DNA from 2 places in the Planococcus notacanthi genome. Region 2 is predicted to be linked to the other one. Evidence: riboswitches for the same ligand, from Rfam matches in the RefSeq annotation. Region 2 holds a riboswitch; the other holds the start of a gene.
What was found. Region 2 has a riboswitch for lysine ahead of QMA01_RS06670 (aspartate kinase). Riboswitches for the same ligand answer to the same signal wherever they lie in the genome.
Positions count from the first base shown of each region.

Region 1: another riboswitch for lysine. It lies ahead of dapA (4-hydroxy-tetrahydrodipicolinate synthase); the one in region 2 lies ahead of QMA01_RS06670 (aspartate kinase).

Region 1 is NZ_JASDCQ010000002.1:376,105-384,303, forward strand. Features, by position in the region: gene QMA01_RS09380 (YsnF/AvaK domain-containing protein) at 1-789, opposite strand, end outside; gene QMA01_RS09385 (alpha/beta fold hydrolase) at 1,235-2,035, shown strand; gene QMA01_RS09390 (GGDEF domain-containing protein) at 2,048-2,986, shown strand; gene QMA01_RS09395 (STAS domain-containing protein) at 3,107-3,946, shown strand; gene dapA (4-hydroxy-tetrahydrodipicolinate synthase) at 3,992-4,882, opposite strand; lysine riboswitch at 5,010-5,188, opposite strand; gene QMA01_RS09405 (SAM-dependent methyltransferase) at 5,295-5,906, shown strand; gene ypfJ (KPN_02809 family neutral zinc metallopeptidase) at 5,964-6,809, shown strand; gene QMA01_RS09415 (TraB/GumN family protein) at 6,941-8,107, shown strand.
Region 2 is NZ_JASDCQ010000001.1:1,356,601-1,364,799, reverse strand. Features, by position in the region: gene QMA01_RS06685 (electron transfer flavoprotein subunit alpha/FixB family protein) at 1-546, shown strand, start outside; gene trxA (thioredoxin) at 704-1,018, shown strand; gene uvrC (excinuclease ABC subunit UvrC) at 1,073-2,869, shown strand; lysine riboswitch at 2,907-3,082, shown strand; gene QMA01_RS06670 (aspartate kinase) at 3,223-4,461, shown strand; gene QMA01_RS06665 (succinate dehydrogenase cytochrome b558 subunit) at 4,840-5,454, shown strand; gene sdhA (succinate dehydrogenase flavoprotein subunit) at 5,500-7,248, shown strand; gene sdhB (succinate dehydrogenase iron-sulfur subunit) at 7,271-8,041, shown strand; gene QMA01_RS06650 (acyl-CoA thioesterase) at 8,165-8,199, shown strand, end outside.

The DNA of each region.
Region 1 (8,199 bases), on a different contig from region 2:
TTTCGCTTTTACGTTTTCGTCAATATCCGCTTCTTCACGGCGGACGGTTTCATTCACCACTTCGGTATCTTGGACTTTGCGTTTGCCGACGACAATTTCTTCGCTGACGACGTCTTTTTTGCTGACCTCCACGCGTTCCTCGGAAACCGGAACATGAATAGAATCTCCATCGTCATAGACGCCTTTATCCGCCAATCCGCCTGTGCCCGGTGAAACTTCCTCGTTGACCGCACGGCGTTCCACATATACTTCTTCGCGCTCAACCGGTACTTCGATGGTCTGCTGTTCTTCGACCACATGTTTGCCGACATTCACTTCGCCAGTCTGTACGCGTTCTTTGTCGACATTCAAACGCTCTTCGTGAAGGCGCAAATGTTCCTCTTCTTCATGGCTGCCGGCAGTTGCCGTTCCGGTTGCTGTCTGCGCGCCCGAGTATTGCTTATAAGAAGTGCCATAGTCGCTGTTCACGTAAAGAACCAGCTTGCCATTTTCGACTTGGCGGTAGTATTCATCCGCTTCGCCGCTGCCTAATCCCATTTGAGTGAATGCATCCCGTGTGGAATCTTCACCTGAAATGAACGATTTGAATTTGCCCATGAAGTTATCGTCTTCTTGTGTGTTTAAGTGCACGTCCGTCTGGCCTTGGACCATGGACAGTTGATCGTCATGTTTCGCGATTACATACATGTCTTCTTCGTTATAGCCTTGTGCTTTTAATTCGCTTATTTTATGCAGAACTTCTGCTTGTACGTCATATGCTTGGATAAATGTGTTTTTATTGTTTGTCATTGTCAATTCCTCCTAATAGTGATAAATCACCTGTGAAGTAAGGTACTGTCTGTCTACCCCGTAGTTTTTTGAAATAAACCATGGAAGAGTAGGAGAGGGATTGAAACATCTTCTTTTCTGTGCGGATGACTATGCTTGGAAACTGCATGGTGCCAGGCACCGGAACAATTCCGGAGACACAACTATTTTATAAAATAAAAATCTTATCAAATGAATAGAAAGAGACTATAAAGCACTCTCGGTTTCATTTGAAAAGCAGATATTTATCTGCTTTCTTTTAATTGTATAAGATGGCGGTACAAAAGAATGGAATCGATAAAATTAAGGGAATCCTTACTTTATAAACAGTAAGATTGAACTATTAATGCTATGATTAAGGCGTATTTTACTTTTATATATTCGAATTTAGCCTTAGGGCGGCAAGTTCACAAGGGATGGGATGACAATGGGGATTGATGTTTTGCAACGCAATAACGTCCGAGTGACTGGACAAGGGAAAAAAACAATAGTATTCGCACACGGCTTTGGCTGTGATCAACAAGTGTGGAATAATACGATTACCAATTTCGAACAGGATTATCGGGTCGTCACTTTTGATTATGTAGGAGCTGGAAACAGTGACAAGACAGCGTATTCCAAAGAGCGTTACAGCACTTTGGATGGCTACAAACAGGATCTTTTGGAGGTTTGTGCATCACTTGAGATGGAAGGATTCCTATTTGTCGGCCATTCTGTCAGTGCCATGATCGGTATGCTGGCGTCAATTGAGCAACCTGGATTGATGGAGAAAATGGTCATGATCGGACCTTCTCCTTACTATATGAATGAGCCTGGCTATAATGGCGGGTTTGAACGGGCAGACATTGACGAATTATTGGATATGATGGAAACCAATTATATGGAGTGGGCTAAATACTTGGCGCCGGTCGTCATGCAGAATGAGCAGCGTCCTGAGCTCGCCGAAGACTTTGAACATCTTTTATGCTCGAATGATCCGATGATTGCGCGGCAATTTGCTGAAGTGACGTTTACTACGGATCTTCGCGATCAATTGGATAAAGTGGCTGTACCCACGCTGATTCTTCAGACCAAGTTCGACGCTATTGCACCGGCGGAAGTCGGGCAGTATGTCCACGACCACATCCAGGGGAGCCGACTGATTGTGATGGAAGCAGTTGGCCATAATCCGCATTTAAGCGATTCTGATGAAACAGTGAAACACATCAAGGCCTATTTGGCGGAGTAGGGAGAGAAGACAGTGGAACAGCAGCTTGATCGAGCGCCATGTGGATATTTGATATTGGATCATGAATTGCGCATCGTGGAAATGAATAAAACCTTGCAGCTCATGACAGGTGCGCAACAACCGAAGCACATGCATGATTTATTGACAGTCGCTTCACGGGTTTACTTCCAGACCTACTTTACTCCTTCCATCAAAATGCATGGCACTGTAAACGAAATGTTTTTGACATTGAAAAGCGAGACGGGTTCCCTGCCTGTCTTGATGAATACGATAGAACGCGACGGCTCCTACGAATGTGCATTGATTCAAATGAGTGTCCGCGGGGAGTATGAAAAGGAATTGCTGCTGGCAAAGCGCAATGCTGAAAAGGTCAACCGTGAGACGGCCGAAGCATACGAAAAGCTGAAAACAGTAATGAATGAAGTGGAATGCAAACAGCAAGAATTGATGGACCTTAATTTCAAACTGCAGCAACTGGCTACAACAGATCCGTTGACGGGATTGAAAAATCGCCGTTACCTGACCGAACAATTGGAAGAACTCTTGCTTCAGGCTGAAACTGGCCGGGAAGTGGCCTTGTTGGTCATAGATATTGACCATTTCAAGAAGGTCAATGATTCACATGGCCATCAGATGGGCGACGCGGTCTTGCAGGAACTGGCCTGGCGTTTGGAAGCGGAAACCGGATCCGCTGATATCGTGGCTCGGCTCGGCGGTGAAGAATTCGTGGTGGTCATGCCAAACGCTGGACTGAAGGACGGCCTGGCCATGGGCAATGCATTATGCAAGCATATGGAAACAGCCCACTGGCTGCATGTCCCTATCACTGTCAGCATCGGTGCTGCGGTTTATGTGGCTGGAGAAGGAATGGATAGCTTGCTGTCACGGGCGGACGAATTTCTTTACAAAGCCAAAGCCAAGGGCAGAAATTGTGTGGTTGGAGACGAATAAAAAATTGCTTTGGCTCTCCAATTTCCATCCAGCTAAATCAATAAAATAAAACCCTTACATTCTTTGGAGCAAAGGCTATAATAGGCATATATAAATGTCTTCGTCTTTGGGGGGATTCCGATGGAAAAAGATATTCGATTGTTGGGTGGACGGGTAAGCGAGGATAAGGAATTAATTGCTCAATTGGTCTATGAAGAAGTGGTGAAAAATGTTCCGGCAGCACAGCTTGAAACGAACAAAGCCTTTATCGAAACTGTCACTAAGACCCGGATCCATTTTGTGGAACTGATCGGAGAGTCGATCAGCAATAGCTGCGACGTTCGAAAGGTCTATGCAGATATTCAAGAGTGGGGAGAAGAGACGGGAAACTTCTTTCTTGAAACCGGAAGATCGCTGGAAGATGCGTTGGCGGAAACGTCTCTTTACCGCAAACATATCGGAACCGTCATCAAGACAGAAGCGGTCCACAAAAAGATGGAGCTGCAGCTTCTCTTTGATGTCATGGAATTTTTCCATTCCTTGTTGGACCATGCGGCATACTCATATACACAAGCCTATACAGCATCGTACCAGCGGAAACTGAAATCAGCCAGGAAGGAATTTCTGGAGCTTTCAGCCCCCGTCGTGCCGGTCAGTGACCACATCGCAGTGTTGCCTTTAGTGGGGAATATTGAAATTGACCGCGCCCATTATATTCTGGAGAAAACACTGTTGGCCGCGAATCAGTTGAAAATCAGCGTGCTGATTGTGGATTTATCAGGAGTGGTGCGCGTGGATGCGATGGTAGCTGAACAAATCTTCAAAATCATCCAGTCGTTGAAATTGGTTGGTGTCCGCTCGATTTTAACCGGAATCCGTCCCGAAATCGCTACAACGTTAACTGAGATCGGAGTTGACTTGAAAGTGCTGGAGGTCGGCGGCAGCTTGAAGCGGGTTTTGGAACAAATGAAAGTCAATTGATGAAAAAACGCTGAAGCTCTGGGCTTCAGCGTTTTTTATCTTGTATCAGTTAGTGACGGCTTCGGAATGGACGTCAGGCAATGCCTTACGCAAGGTGATGGTTTCTTCTTCGGTCAATGGAATCATCGGCAAGCGCACGCCGCCGACTTGAACACCAGTCAGCGTAAGTGCCGCTTTGACCGGAGACGGGTTTGGCGCAGCGAACAATGCTTTCATTGTCGGCAATAATCTGCGGTGGATAGCCGCCGCGGTCTTTACATCTCCTGTTTTAAAGCTGGTAATCATGTCCTGCATATCGTTGCCGATGATATGCGCGGAAACTGAGACAATGCCGGTGCCGCCGATTGACAGCATTGGAATTGTTAAGCTATCGTCTCCACTGTAAACAGAAAATGTATCCGCTGTTTTTTCGATGATTTCTGCAGCTGCGTCCAAGTCTCCACTCGCTTCTTTAACAGAAACGATATTGTCGATCTTGGACAGGCGAATGATCGTTTCCGGAGATAGATTGACCACGCTGCGTCCTGGAATATTGTAGAGCATGACCGGCAGGCTTGTAGACGCGGCAATCGCCTGGAAATGCTGGAACATGCCTTCCTGTGAAGGTTTGTTATAGTATGGTGTGACCAGCATGATGCCATCAACGCCCGTTTCTTCTGCTTGTTTTGTCAAGGAGATGGAAGCGCGTGTATTATTGGAACCTGTTCCTGCAATGACTGGAATCCGTCCGGCTACTGTATGGACGGTAAACTGGAACAATTCAACTTTTTCCTCTGCCGTTAAAGTCGGAGATTCTCCGGTTGTCCCTGCGACGACCAGGCCGTCTGAACCGTTTGCTATCAAATGCTCTATCAATTGTTGTGTTGCCGGAAAATCAATGTCTCCATGTTGATCGAATGGCGTCACCATTGCTGTAATTACTTGGCCAAAATTCATAAAGAACACACCCTTTTCTAATTTTTGTCGTAGCTTAGAGGTGAGGGGCCTAGTCAGGAATAAACAAAAAAGCAGCAACGAGGGACTCGTTGCTGCAGTAGAAACAATGTTTACCAATCGTTCCTGTGCATCAGATAGCCCTCCATATAGTTCCCTATATGACAGTCCTGCATTTATTGAATGCAGACCCAGCGCACGGAAACATGAGATTTCCGCCACTTCGGCAAATCCCCCTTTCGGCAAACGTCAACGGAGCTCATACTCCTCGTTTTGCGTACTGATGGTTTTTGCGCCTCTATCCTACTCCATAAAAGCTGGAGCAAGAAATATTGAATTAGCTGTACTATAACAAATTCCACTATTAATTGCAAGGTCATCAGAGTAAAATTTTATACCGAAGGAGTGATTTGGGATGAAAGAGCAGGAATACGACCGCCGGTTGAATATCACAACCAGTGGAAATCAGCGGGGCTTTACGGATTCCCTTCACCACAACCGTTATGAGCCGACTCCTTACAAATTGCTGGACAGGTTGTTCGAAAACTACAGCCTGTCTCCCGGTGGCCGTCTGGTGGATGTGGGCTGTGGCAAAGGGAGATTGAATTTTTATGCCCATCATGTATTCGGATCAGAAACAGCTGGAATCGAAATGAATCCCGTATTTTATGCAAAGGCCCTTGAAAATAAAAGACAATATGTGAAAAAACATAAAAACGCTGAGCAGAAGGTGACGTTCTATAACTGCCTTGCACAGGATTACCCAATAACGGCACGGGACACTGTATTTTATTTTTTTAATCCATTTTCTGTCCAGATATTCATTGCATTTATCAATGAAATCATACGGTCTGCCGAGATAAGTCCAAGGACAATCGAGGTGATCTTATTTTTTGCTTCACAGGATTACAGTGATTTTTTGGAGACACGTACCGTTTTTGAATTGGCAAAAGAAATTCAGCTGCCTGGTTTCGATAAAGATCTCCGGGAACGTTTTTTAATCTACCGTTTGCATGAAGTGGATTAGAACACGCGTTGCAACGGGTATGGGTAAACAAAAAGCATTTTGAAACGAGGGAGTCCTATGGAGTGGAAAGGCAGAAAAGCCAGTAGAAATGTAGAAGACCGAAGAGGCAAAGGCGGTGCAATGGTGGCAGGCGGCGGAATCGGCGGTATTCTGATTGTGCTGCTTGTAGCGTTTTTAGGTGGCGATCCGGGTGTCATCCTGGACCAATTGGGAGGCTCAGGTGGAACAACGTCAAACCAGCCTTATGAAGCAACACAGGAAGAAGAGGAATTGGCTGAATTCGTTTCAGTTGTCCTCGCGGATACCGAAGAAGTTTGGACAGAAGTTTTTGCCGAGGAAGGCATGGAATATGTGGAACCGACATTGGTGCTGTATACCGGAAGTGTTGAATCCGCTTGCGGGACGGCAGGTGCAGCAGTCGGACCGTTCTATTGCCCAGGCGACTACAAGCTCTACATTGATTTGAGTTTCTACAATGAATTGCAGACCCAGTTCCAGGCGCCGGGTGATTTTGCCATGGCTTATGTAGTGGCGCATGAAGTTGGGCACCATGTCCAGAATTTGCTAGGTGTTATGGAAGAAGTGCAGCCTCTGCGCAATCAATTGAGTGAAGAAGAATACAATAAATTACAGGTTCGCCTGGAGTTGCAGGCGGATTATCTGTCAGGTGTCTGGGCGCATCATGCGCAAGGCATGGGCTATTTGGAAGAAGGGGACTTGGAGGAAGCGCTGACAGCGGCGAGTGCGGTGGGGGATGATACTATTCAGCAGCGTTCACGCGGTTATGTAGTGCCGGAGAGCTTTACCCATGGGAGTTCAGAGCAACGGAAGCGCTGGTTCTACAAAGGCTTCCAAGCCGGCAACCTGAAAGAAGGCGACACTTTTAATGCCACTGATTTATGACCCGGACCTTCTTTTAGTGGAAATCCAAGGGTGCGGCATTGATATTTTCGCTATTGTAATCCATTATAAAGAATAGACAGTCTTTTCATTTGTATATGGAAAGAAATTCAGTTCTATAAAGGAAGTACAACATGACGCAAGATAATATTACTCGCATAGAATATGAAGGAAAAGAATTGATTTTGATTGGGACTGCACACGTATCGAAAGTGAGTGCAGAGCAAGTGAAAGAAGTTATTGAAACGGAGCAGCCTGATTCGGTGTGCATCGAATTGGATGCGCAGCGCTATGAATCGGTCATGCAAGGCAGCAAGTGGAAAGAGACCGATATCTTCAAAGTCATCAAAGACAAGAAAGCCAGTCTGCTCTTGATGAATTTGGCGATTTCCTCGTTTCAGAACCGCCTAGCAGATCAGTTCGGCATCAAGCCTGGCCAGGAAATGATCCAGGGGATCGCTTCCGCTAAAGAAGCCGGAGCGGAACTTGTGCTGGCAGACCGCAATATCCAAGTAACATTTTCACGCATCTGGGGGAATATCGGCTTCATGGGCAAGGCCCAGCTATTAACTTCGGTTTTCTTCAGCATTTTCAGCAAAGAAACCATCTCTGAAGAAGACTTGGAGAAGATGAAGTCACAAGATACCTTAAATGCAGTCATGAACGATTTCACCCAGTCTTTCCCTAAACTGAAAGAGCCATTGATCGATGAACGCGACCAGTATCTGGCGCAGAAGATCAAAGAAGCGCCGGGTAAAAAAATTGTGGCGGTTCTTGGTGCTGCCCATATTCCTGGGATTGTAAAAGAAGTCCACAATGAACACGATTTGGCGGAATTATCGAAAGTTCCTCCAAAATCAAAATGGCCAAAAGTCATCGGCTGGACCATTCCGTTGGCGCTGGTGGCGATGATTGCCATCACCTTCATGAATAACCCGGCAGCAGGAATCGACCAGACCGTCAGTTGGATTTTGTGGACGGCATGCCTTGGGGCAATCGGCGCCGCTGCTGCATTTGGACACCCATTTGCCATCTTGACAGCGTTTGTGGGTGGCCCAATTGGCGCACTCCATCCACTACTGGCGGCCGGCTGGTTTTCGGGATTAGCTCAAGCTTATGTCCGCCGGCCGAATGTCGGCGATTTTCAAACCTTATCCAAAGATGTTTTCACTCTGAAAGGATTTTGGGATAATAAAGTCACGCGGGTTCTGCTGGTCGTTGTACTGACCAATTTGGGGACTGCGGCGGGAAATGTCATCGGTGGACTTGATGTTATCCGGTTATTTTTCCAGAATCTATAAGTAGAATTTTTCAGACAGCCTTTATGGCTGTCTTTTTTTATTGTATATGGATGTTTATTTCGAGAAATTGGGTATAGATTAAGTGAGAGATT
Region 2 (8,199 bases):
TTTGAAAAAGTGAAGCTGAAAGAAGGCATCGACTTTATCACAGTGCGTTCGAACAACATTGCACCACTTGAACGCCAGGAGCGTACAGGCGAAGTTAGTTCATTGTCTGTAGATATCACGAACCTTCGCACCATCATTAAAAACGTTGTCCGCAAATCTTCTGAAGGTGTCGATCTTTCGGAAGCGAAAGTCATCATCGCCGGTGGCCGTGGCGTGAAGAGTGCTGAAGGATTTGAGCCATTGCAGGAATTGGCGAATCTTCTAGGCGGCGCTGTTGGCGCGTCCCGTGGCGCATGTGACGCAGATTATTGCGATTACTCGCTTCAAATCGGACAGACAGGGAAAGTGGTTACACCGGACCTGTATATTGCAGCCGGCATTTCCGGAGCGATTCAGCACATGGCGGGTATGTCCAACTCGAAAGTGATCGTGGCGATCAACAAAGATCCAGAAGCGAATATTTTCAAAGTAGCAGATTACGGCATTGTCGGAGACTTGTTTGAAGTCATCCCGATGCTGACAGAAGAATTCAAGAAAGTAATGTAATTTTGGATGGCGGCGGGTCTACAAGACTCGCCGCCATTTTCTGTTTAACGCACCCAATTGACGGGTAATGGAAGAGTAGGCAAATAAATAGCTGTTGTTTTTAACGCATGCTATACTCTGTATATAGTTTGGTTTTAATCATAAGGAGGAATTATTCATGGCAATCGTACACGGTACAGATCAGAACTTTTCACAAGAAGTATCAGAAGGACTCGTTTTAGTAGATTTTTGGGCAACTTGGTGCGGACCATGTAAAATGATTGCTCCAGTGCTGGAAGAGTTAGACGCTGAAATGAGCGATAAAGTTAAAATCGTAAAAGTTGATGTGGATCAAAACCAGGAAACAGCTGGAAACTACGGCATCATGTCAATTCCGACTTTGCTATTGATGAAAGACGGAGAGACAGTAGATAAAGTAGTTGGTTTCAGACCAAAAGAAGCATTGGCTGAATTGGTTGAAAAACACGCATAATTCTTAACCGGGTCCAGTGATGGTGCCCGGTTTTTTAATAGGGTGAGATAAAAGATGGCTAACGAATTGATTCAGCATAAATTAGCAATATTGCCTGATCAACCAGGCTGTTATTTGATGAAGGACCGCCAGAATACCGTCATTTATGTCGGCAAGGCGAAAGTTCTTAAAAATCGCGTGCGCTCCTACTTTACGGGAAGCCACGATGCAAAAACCCAGCGTTTGGTCAATGAAATCGAGGATTTCGAATACATCGTGACATCTTCCGATAAGGAAGCGCTGATTCTTGAATTGAATTTGATCAAGAAATACGATCCGAAATACAACATCATGCTGAAAGATGACAAAAGCTATCCGTATTTAAAGATTACCGGTGAGCGCCATCCGAAGCTGATCACGACCAGACATGTCAAAAAAGACAAAGGCAAGTATTTCGGTCCGTATCCGAATGCTTATGCCGCGGCAGAGACGAAAAAGTTGCTGGACCGCCTGTACCCATTGCGGAAATGCCATACCATGCCGGACCGGGTTTGTTTGTATTATCATTTGGGGCAATGTCTTGCGCCATGCGTCAAGCCAGTAGAAAAAGAAACCTATCAGGAAATGATCGACGGCATCAGCAAATTTCTAAATGGCGGTTTTCGTGAAGTCAAACAGGAATTGGTCGAGAAAATGTCTGAAGCGGCAGAAAATCTGGAATTTGAGCGGGCCAAGGAATACCGTGACCAAATTTCGATGATTGAAACCGTTATGGAAAAACAGAAAATGGCGATGAATGATTTCACCAATCGCGATGTATTTGCTTATGCGGTCGATAAAGGCTGGATGTGTGTGCAGGTCTTTTTTGTGCGCCAAGGCAAATTGATTGAACGGGATGTTTCGCTTTTCCCGCTTTACCGGGACCCGGAAGAAGAATTTTTGACTTATCTTGGCCAGTTTTACGAAAAACCGAACCATGTTAAGCCCAATGAAATTCTGCTTCCGGAAGCGGACGATCCGGATATGCTGAAAGAATGGCTCGGAGTCCGGGTGCTCGTTCCGCAGCGCGGCAAGAAAAAAGATTTGGTGGCGTTGGCGAAGAAAAATGCCGAGATTGCCATTAAAGAGAAATTTCAGCTATTGGAGCGCCAGGAAGAACGGACAGTCGGTGCATGCGTAGATTTAGGTGAAGCAATGAACATTGAAACGCCTTTGCGCATCGAAGCGTTCGACAACTCGCATATTCAAGGTGCCGATGCGGTGTCTGCAATGATTACGTTCATTGACGGCAAGCCTTCTAAAAAAGATTACCGGAAATACAAAACGCGAAACGCTTCCAAGCCCGATGATTATGCAGCGATGCGTGAAGTGATCCGCCGGCGCTATTCACGGGTCTTGAAAGATGGATTGCCTTTGCCGGATTTGATTGTCATTGATGGCGGCAAGGGACAAATGGAATCAGCCCGTGAAATTCTGGAAGATGAACTCGGCTTGTCGATTCCGATTGCCGGTTTGGCAAAAGACGCCAAGCACCAAACGTCCCAATTGCTCTATGGTTCACCTCCTGAAGTGGTTCCGTTGAAACGGACCAGCGAAGCATTTTACTTGATGCAGCGCATTCAAGATGAAGTCCACCGTTTCGTTATCACGTTCCACCGGCAGCTGCGCGGCAAGAATTCGATCCAGTCCGCTTTGGATGGCCTTGAAGGAGTTGGCCCGAAACGCAAACAGCAATTGCTGAAGCATTTCGGTTCCGTCAAAAAAATAAAAGAAGCTTCTATAGAAGATATTCAACAAGCGGGAATCCCGTTAGCTTTGGCGACATCCATCAATCAGCATTTTGCTGAGGAGACATTGCCAAGCGATTCATAACATGTTATCGTAAGACCATAATTGAATCACTTGGAAAAGTGATGATAGAGGCGCGAACGTCAATAGTAAGCATTTGGAGATTTGCAGAATCCGTGAAGAATGTTGAAAGGGGCGGTCGCCGAAGTGTGCGTATTTACTGCTGTTTCGCATGCTGGTTCTGCATTTAAGAAGTGCAGAGCTGTCAGAGTCAATCTCTGGAGGGCTATCTCACATGGACGTTTTTCGTACATGATAAAAGAGGTAGTTTGCCGCGGTTGCGGTGAGCTGCCTCTTTTTGTGTCTTTGCCCGGGAGTTATGCTGTTTCCTGGCTAGGCATGTTGAGGGCCACATACTAAATGTGGGAGTGGATGGAATGGAAACGATCGTCATGAAATTTGGAGGCACGTCTGTTGCTACACCTGAGAAAATCATTGGAGTGGCAGAAAGAGCCATTCGAGAAAAAGAAAAAGGAAAACGCGTAGTCATTGTGGTTTCGGCAATGGGCAAGACAACAGATACGCTGCTTGGGTTAGCAGGGGAAATCTCAGCTGAGCCGCCGAAACGGGAAATGGATATGCTATTGGCTACAGGCGAGCAGATTACCATCTCGTTACTGGCTATGGCCTTTAAGAAGCTTGGCCATGAAGCGCTATCGTTTACGGGGTGGCAAGCCGGAATTGAAACAGAGTCTGTTCCGCGAAATGCCCGGATTGAACAAATTCACACGGAACGGCTTGAACGCGTGCTTGACAATGGTTATTTATGTGTAGTGGCTGGATTCCAAGGGGTAGATAAAATCGGTAACATCACCACCCTTGGCCGGGGAGGTTCCGATACGACCGCAGTCGCACTTGCGGCAGCGCTCGGAGCTGAAAAATGCGAAATCTATACCGATGTCGACGGTGTCTACACTTCCGATCCACGTTTTGTAACAGGTGCACGGAAGCTGGAACAGATTTCATATGACGAAATGCTCGAACTCGCTAATCTGGGAGCAGGTGTGCTACACCCGCGTGCAGTTGAATTCGCAAAAAACAATCGCGTACCATTATCGGTCAGAGCAAGTTATTCAGACGAGCCTGGCACAATCATACAAGAGGTGATCACTGTGGAAAAAAACTTAATCGTCAGAGGTGTAGCGTTCGAACCTGGGGTAGCGCGTGTAACTGTCATTTACAAAAAACCGTTTAACGGATCGCTGGCAAATATTTTTACCAAGTTGGCAGAAAATCAGATCGACGTTGATATTATTGTTCAAAGCATCAGTGATGAATTTCCTCCTTCGGTATCGTTTTCCATCAGCCAGGAAAGCTTGGAAGAAACACGCCGCGTGTTGACTGAAGCTCAAAGTGAAATTGGCTTTCTTTCCATGAATGTGGAAATCGGCCTATCGAAAGTCTCCATTGTCGGGTCAGGCATGGTATCAAATCCAGGGGTGGCTGCACGGATGTTTGATATTTTGAGAAGTCAAGACATCCCAGTGAAGATGGTCAGCACATCTGAGATCAAAATTTCAGTGGTAGTGCCGGAAACGGATATGAAGAAATCGGCAAATGCTTTGCACGAGGCCTATGGACTTTCAGAACTTCAGGTGCATCAAGACATATCTTGAATTAAAAACGGTGTACGTGAAAATATTCACAAAATGTTCAAATTCTCAATAGCAATGCTGCGATAATCCCGACAACAGTGGAATACAGCAGAAACAGCTGAAAAAGCGATTCTCAATTAGAGAATCGCTTTTTCGCATAAATCTAATAAAACGGTTACATTCACATAGGTTTTCCCCCTTATGCGGCGTGAAGTCCCCCTTTTTAATGTAATAACTATCTGTTTAAAAGGGATTCGTTGCCTTGACGCTCTCAGAGGGGGGGAGTACAATAAATATGTCATATTCTTGTATCATGATGGTGTTGCGGCTTCAGGTGCTTTCGTCAATTTTTCGTTTGCTCTGGACGCTGCCAATCAATGTTTTGAGGGGGGTAAAATTTTGGATAACAATCGTGAATTTTTAATGCGCAGGCTGCACTCATTGTTGGGGATCATTCCTATCGGTTTATTCTTAACGCAGCACTTAATCGTCAACCATTTTGCAACTCAGGGTGTGGAGTCATTCAATAAAGCATCCGAATTTATGGCTAATCTTCCATTCGTCATTTTCCTGGAGATTTTTGTCATCTATTTACCAATCTTGTATCATGCGTTTTATGGCCTATACATAGCGTTTACTTCGAAGAACAATCCTGGCCATTATAGCTATTTGCGCAACATTCTGTTCGTTGCACAGCGCTATACAGGTGTCTTCCTTGTAGTCTTCATCGCTTGGCACGTATTTGAAACAAGATTCCAAGTTGCAATCGGAGCAGCTGCTGCAGCTGATTTCAACATGATGGAAAACATTTTAAGCAACCCGTTCATGCTGGCATTCTACATCGTCGGTGTCTTGGCTGCAGTCTTCCATTTATCAAACGGACTTTGGTCTTTCCTTGTTACATGGGGAATCACACAATCCGAAGCATCTCAACGAAATGCAACATATTTCACACTTCTAGTATTTATTGTATTATCGATCATTGGTATCAGAGCATTGTTTGCATTCGTTTAAGAATGTTTCAATCATTGGTGAACTAAAAGAGGAGTGAATACTAACATGGCGAAGGGCAAAATTACGATCGTCGGTGGCGGCCTAGCTGGCCTAATGGCAGCAATTAAAGTTGCAGAAGCAGGTTCTTCCGTCGATTTATTTTCAATCGTTCCCGTTAAACGGTCCCACTCAGTATGTGCGCAAGGCGGGATCAACGGAGCGGTTAATACAAAAGGTGAAGGGGATTCCCCGGATATTCACTTTGATGATACTGTATACGGAGGCGACTTCCTTGCGAATCAGCGTCCCGTAAAAGCAATGGCGGATGCAGCACCTGGAATTATCCGGATGTTTGACCGCATGGGCGTTATGTTCAACCGTACGCCGGAAGGCCTTTTGGACTTCCGCCGCTTTGGTGGAACGATGTACCACAGAACAGCATTTGCCGGTGCAACAACTGGCCAGCAATTGCTATACGCATTGGACGAGCAAGTTCGCCGCTACGAAGTGAGCGGACTGATCACGAAATACGAAGGCTGGGAATTCCTGGGTCTTGTTCTTGACGAGCAAGGCGTCGGCAAAGGGATCACAGCTCAAAATATGACGACTATGGAAATCAAATCGTTCCGTGCAGATGCTATCATCATGGCAACTGGCGGACCGGGGATCATTTTCGGGAAATCGACGAACTCTGTCATCAATACAGGTTCAGCGGCTTCTATCGTCTATCAGCAAGGTGCATACTACGCAAACGGCGAATTTATCCAAATTCACCCGACAGCGATTCCAGGAGACGATAAACTGCGCTTAATGTCAGAATCAGCTCGTGGGGAAGGCGGACGTATTTGGACATACAAGGACGGCAAGCCTTGGTATTTCCTTGAAGAAAAATATCCAGCTTACGGAAACCTGGTTCCACGTGATATTGCAACACGTGAAATCTTCGATGTCTGCGTCAACCAAAAACTCGGCATTAATGGCGAGAACATGGTCTACCTGGATCTTTCACACAAAGATCCTAAAGAGCTTGATATCAAACTAGGCGGCATCATTGAGATCTACGAGAAATTCACTGGTGATGACCCTCGCAAAGTACCAATGAAAATCTTCCCGGCTGTCCATTATTCAATGGGTGGATTATGGGTCGATGACCACCAAATGACAAGCATCCCTGGCGTTTTGGCAGCGGGTGAATGTGATTATTCTCAACACGGCGGTAACCGTCTAGGTGCGAACTCATTGCTTTCAGCGATTTACGGCGGTATGGTCGCAGGACCAAACGCTATTGAATATGTAAATGGCCTTGATGTGTTGGCAGAAGATCTTCCTTCGGCTATTTATGAAAAATACGAAGCAGAAGAGCAGCGCAAATGGGAAGAAATCCTTGCATTGAACGGCACAGAAAACGCTTATGTCCTCCACAAAGAGCTTGGCGAATGGATGACGGACAATGTAACAGTAGTACGCTACAATGATCGTTTGCAGAAGACGGATGAAAAACTCCAGGAACTGCTTGAACGTTTCAACCATATCAATATTACTGATACACAGCTTTGGAGCAACCAAGGCGCAATGTTTACACGCCAGTTGCGAAATATGCTACATTTAGCACGAGTGATCACAATCGGAGCGCTTAACCGTAACGAAAGCCGCGGAGCTCACTACAAACCGGAATTCCCGGATCGTAATGACGAAGAATTCCTTAAAACGACTATGGCTAAATTTAATGGCAATGATGCACCTATCTTCCACTATGAAGAAGTCGATACATCGTTGATTCCACCGCGCAAACGTGATTACTCAGCAAAAGCATAATCTAGAAGGGAGCTAATTTACCATGGGTGAAGCAGCAAAGACGGTTATATTTGAAATCGAACGCCGAAACTCTACGGATGAGAATTCGTATTGGGAAAAGTTCGAATTGCCATATAAAGCGAATATGAATGTCATCTCGGCATTGATGGAAATTCGCCGTAACCCTGTCAACATGGAAGGGAAGAAAACCACTCCTGTAAACTGGGACATGAACTGTCTGGAAGAGGTTTGTGGAGCATGTTCGATGGTCATCAATGGCAAAGCGCGTCAATCGTGTACTGCTTTAGTTGACCAATTGGAACAGCCAATCCGCCTTCAGCCGATGAAGACATTCCCTGTTGTCCGTGACCTTGTCATTGACCGCAGCCGGATGTTCGATTCGTTGAAGAAAGTTAAAGCATGGGTGCCGATTGATGGTACGCATGACCTTGGAGACGGACCACGTATGCCTGAGCGCAAGCGCCAATGGGCTTACGAATTGTCTAAATGTATGACTTGCGGCGTATGTCTTGAAGCATGCCCGAACGTCAACGATAAATCTGATTTCATCGGAGCTGCCCCACTTTCACAAGTTCGCTTGATGAACGCGCATCCAACTGGTTCTATGAACCGCGATGCACGTTTGAATGCGATTATGGGTGAAGGCGGACTTGCAAGCTGCGGTAACTCTCAAAACTGTGTGGAGTCTTGTCCAAAAGGAATTCCTTTGACAACTTCAATCGCAGCGTTGAACCGCGACACGACTGTTCAAATGTTCCGGAACTTCTTCGGAAGCGACAGAATGGTTGACTAGTATCCACTAAAACCCCGCTGCGGCGGGGTTTTTATTTTGTCCTGTTTAGAAAATGCCTGCTCTTTTCTCAAGTTTTTGATATACTAGGAAAATGAAGAAGTTGAGCCAGTGGAGGTTTTTTCGATGAAAGCAAATTATATTGAGAATTTCAATGAGTG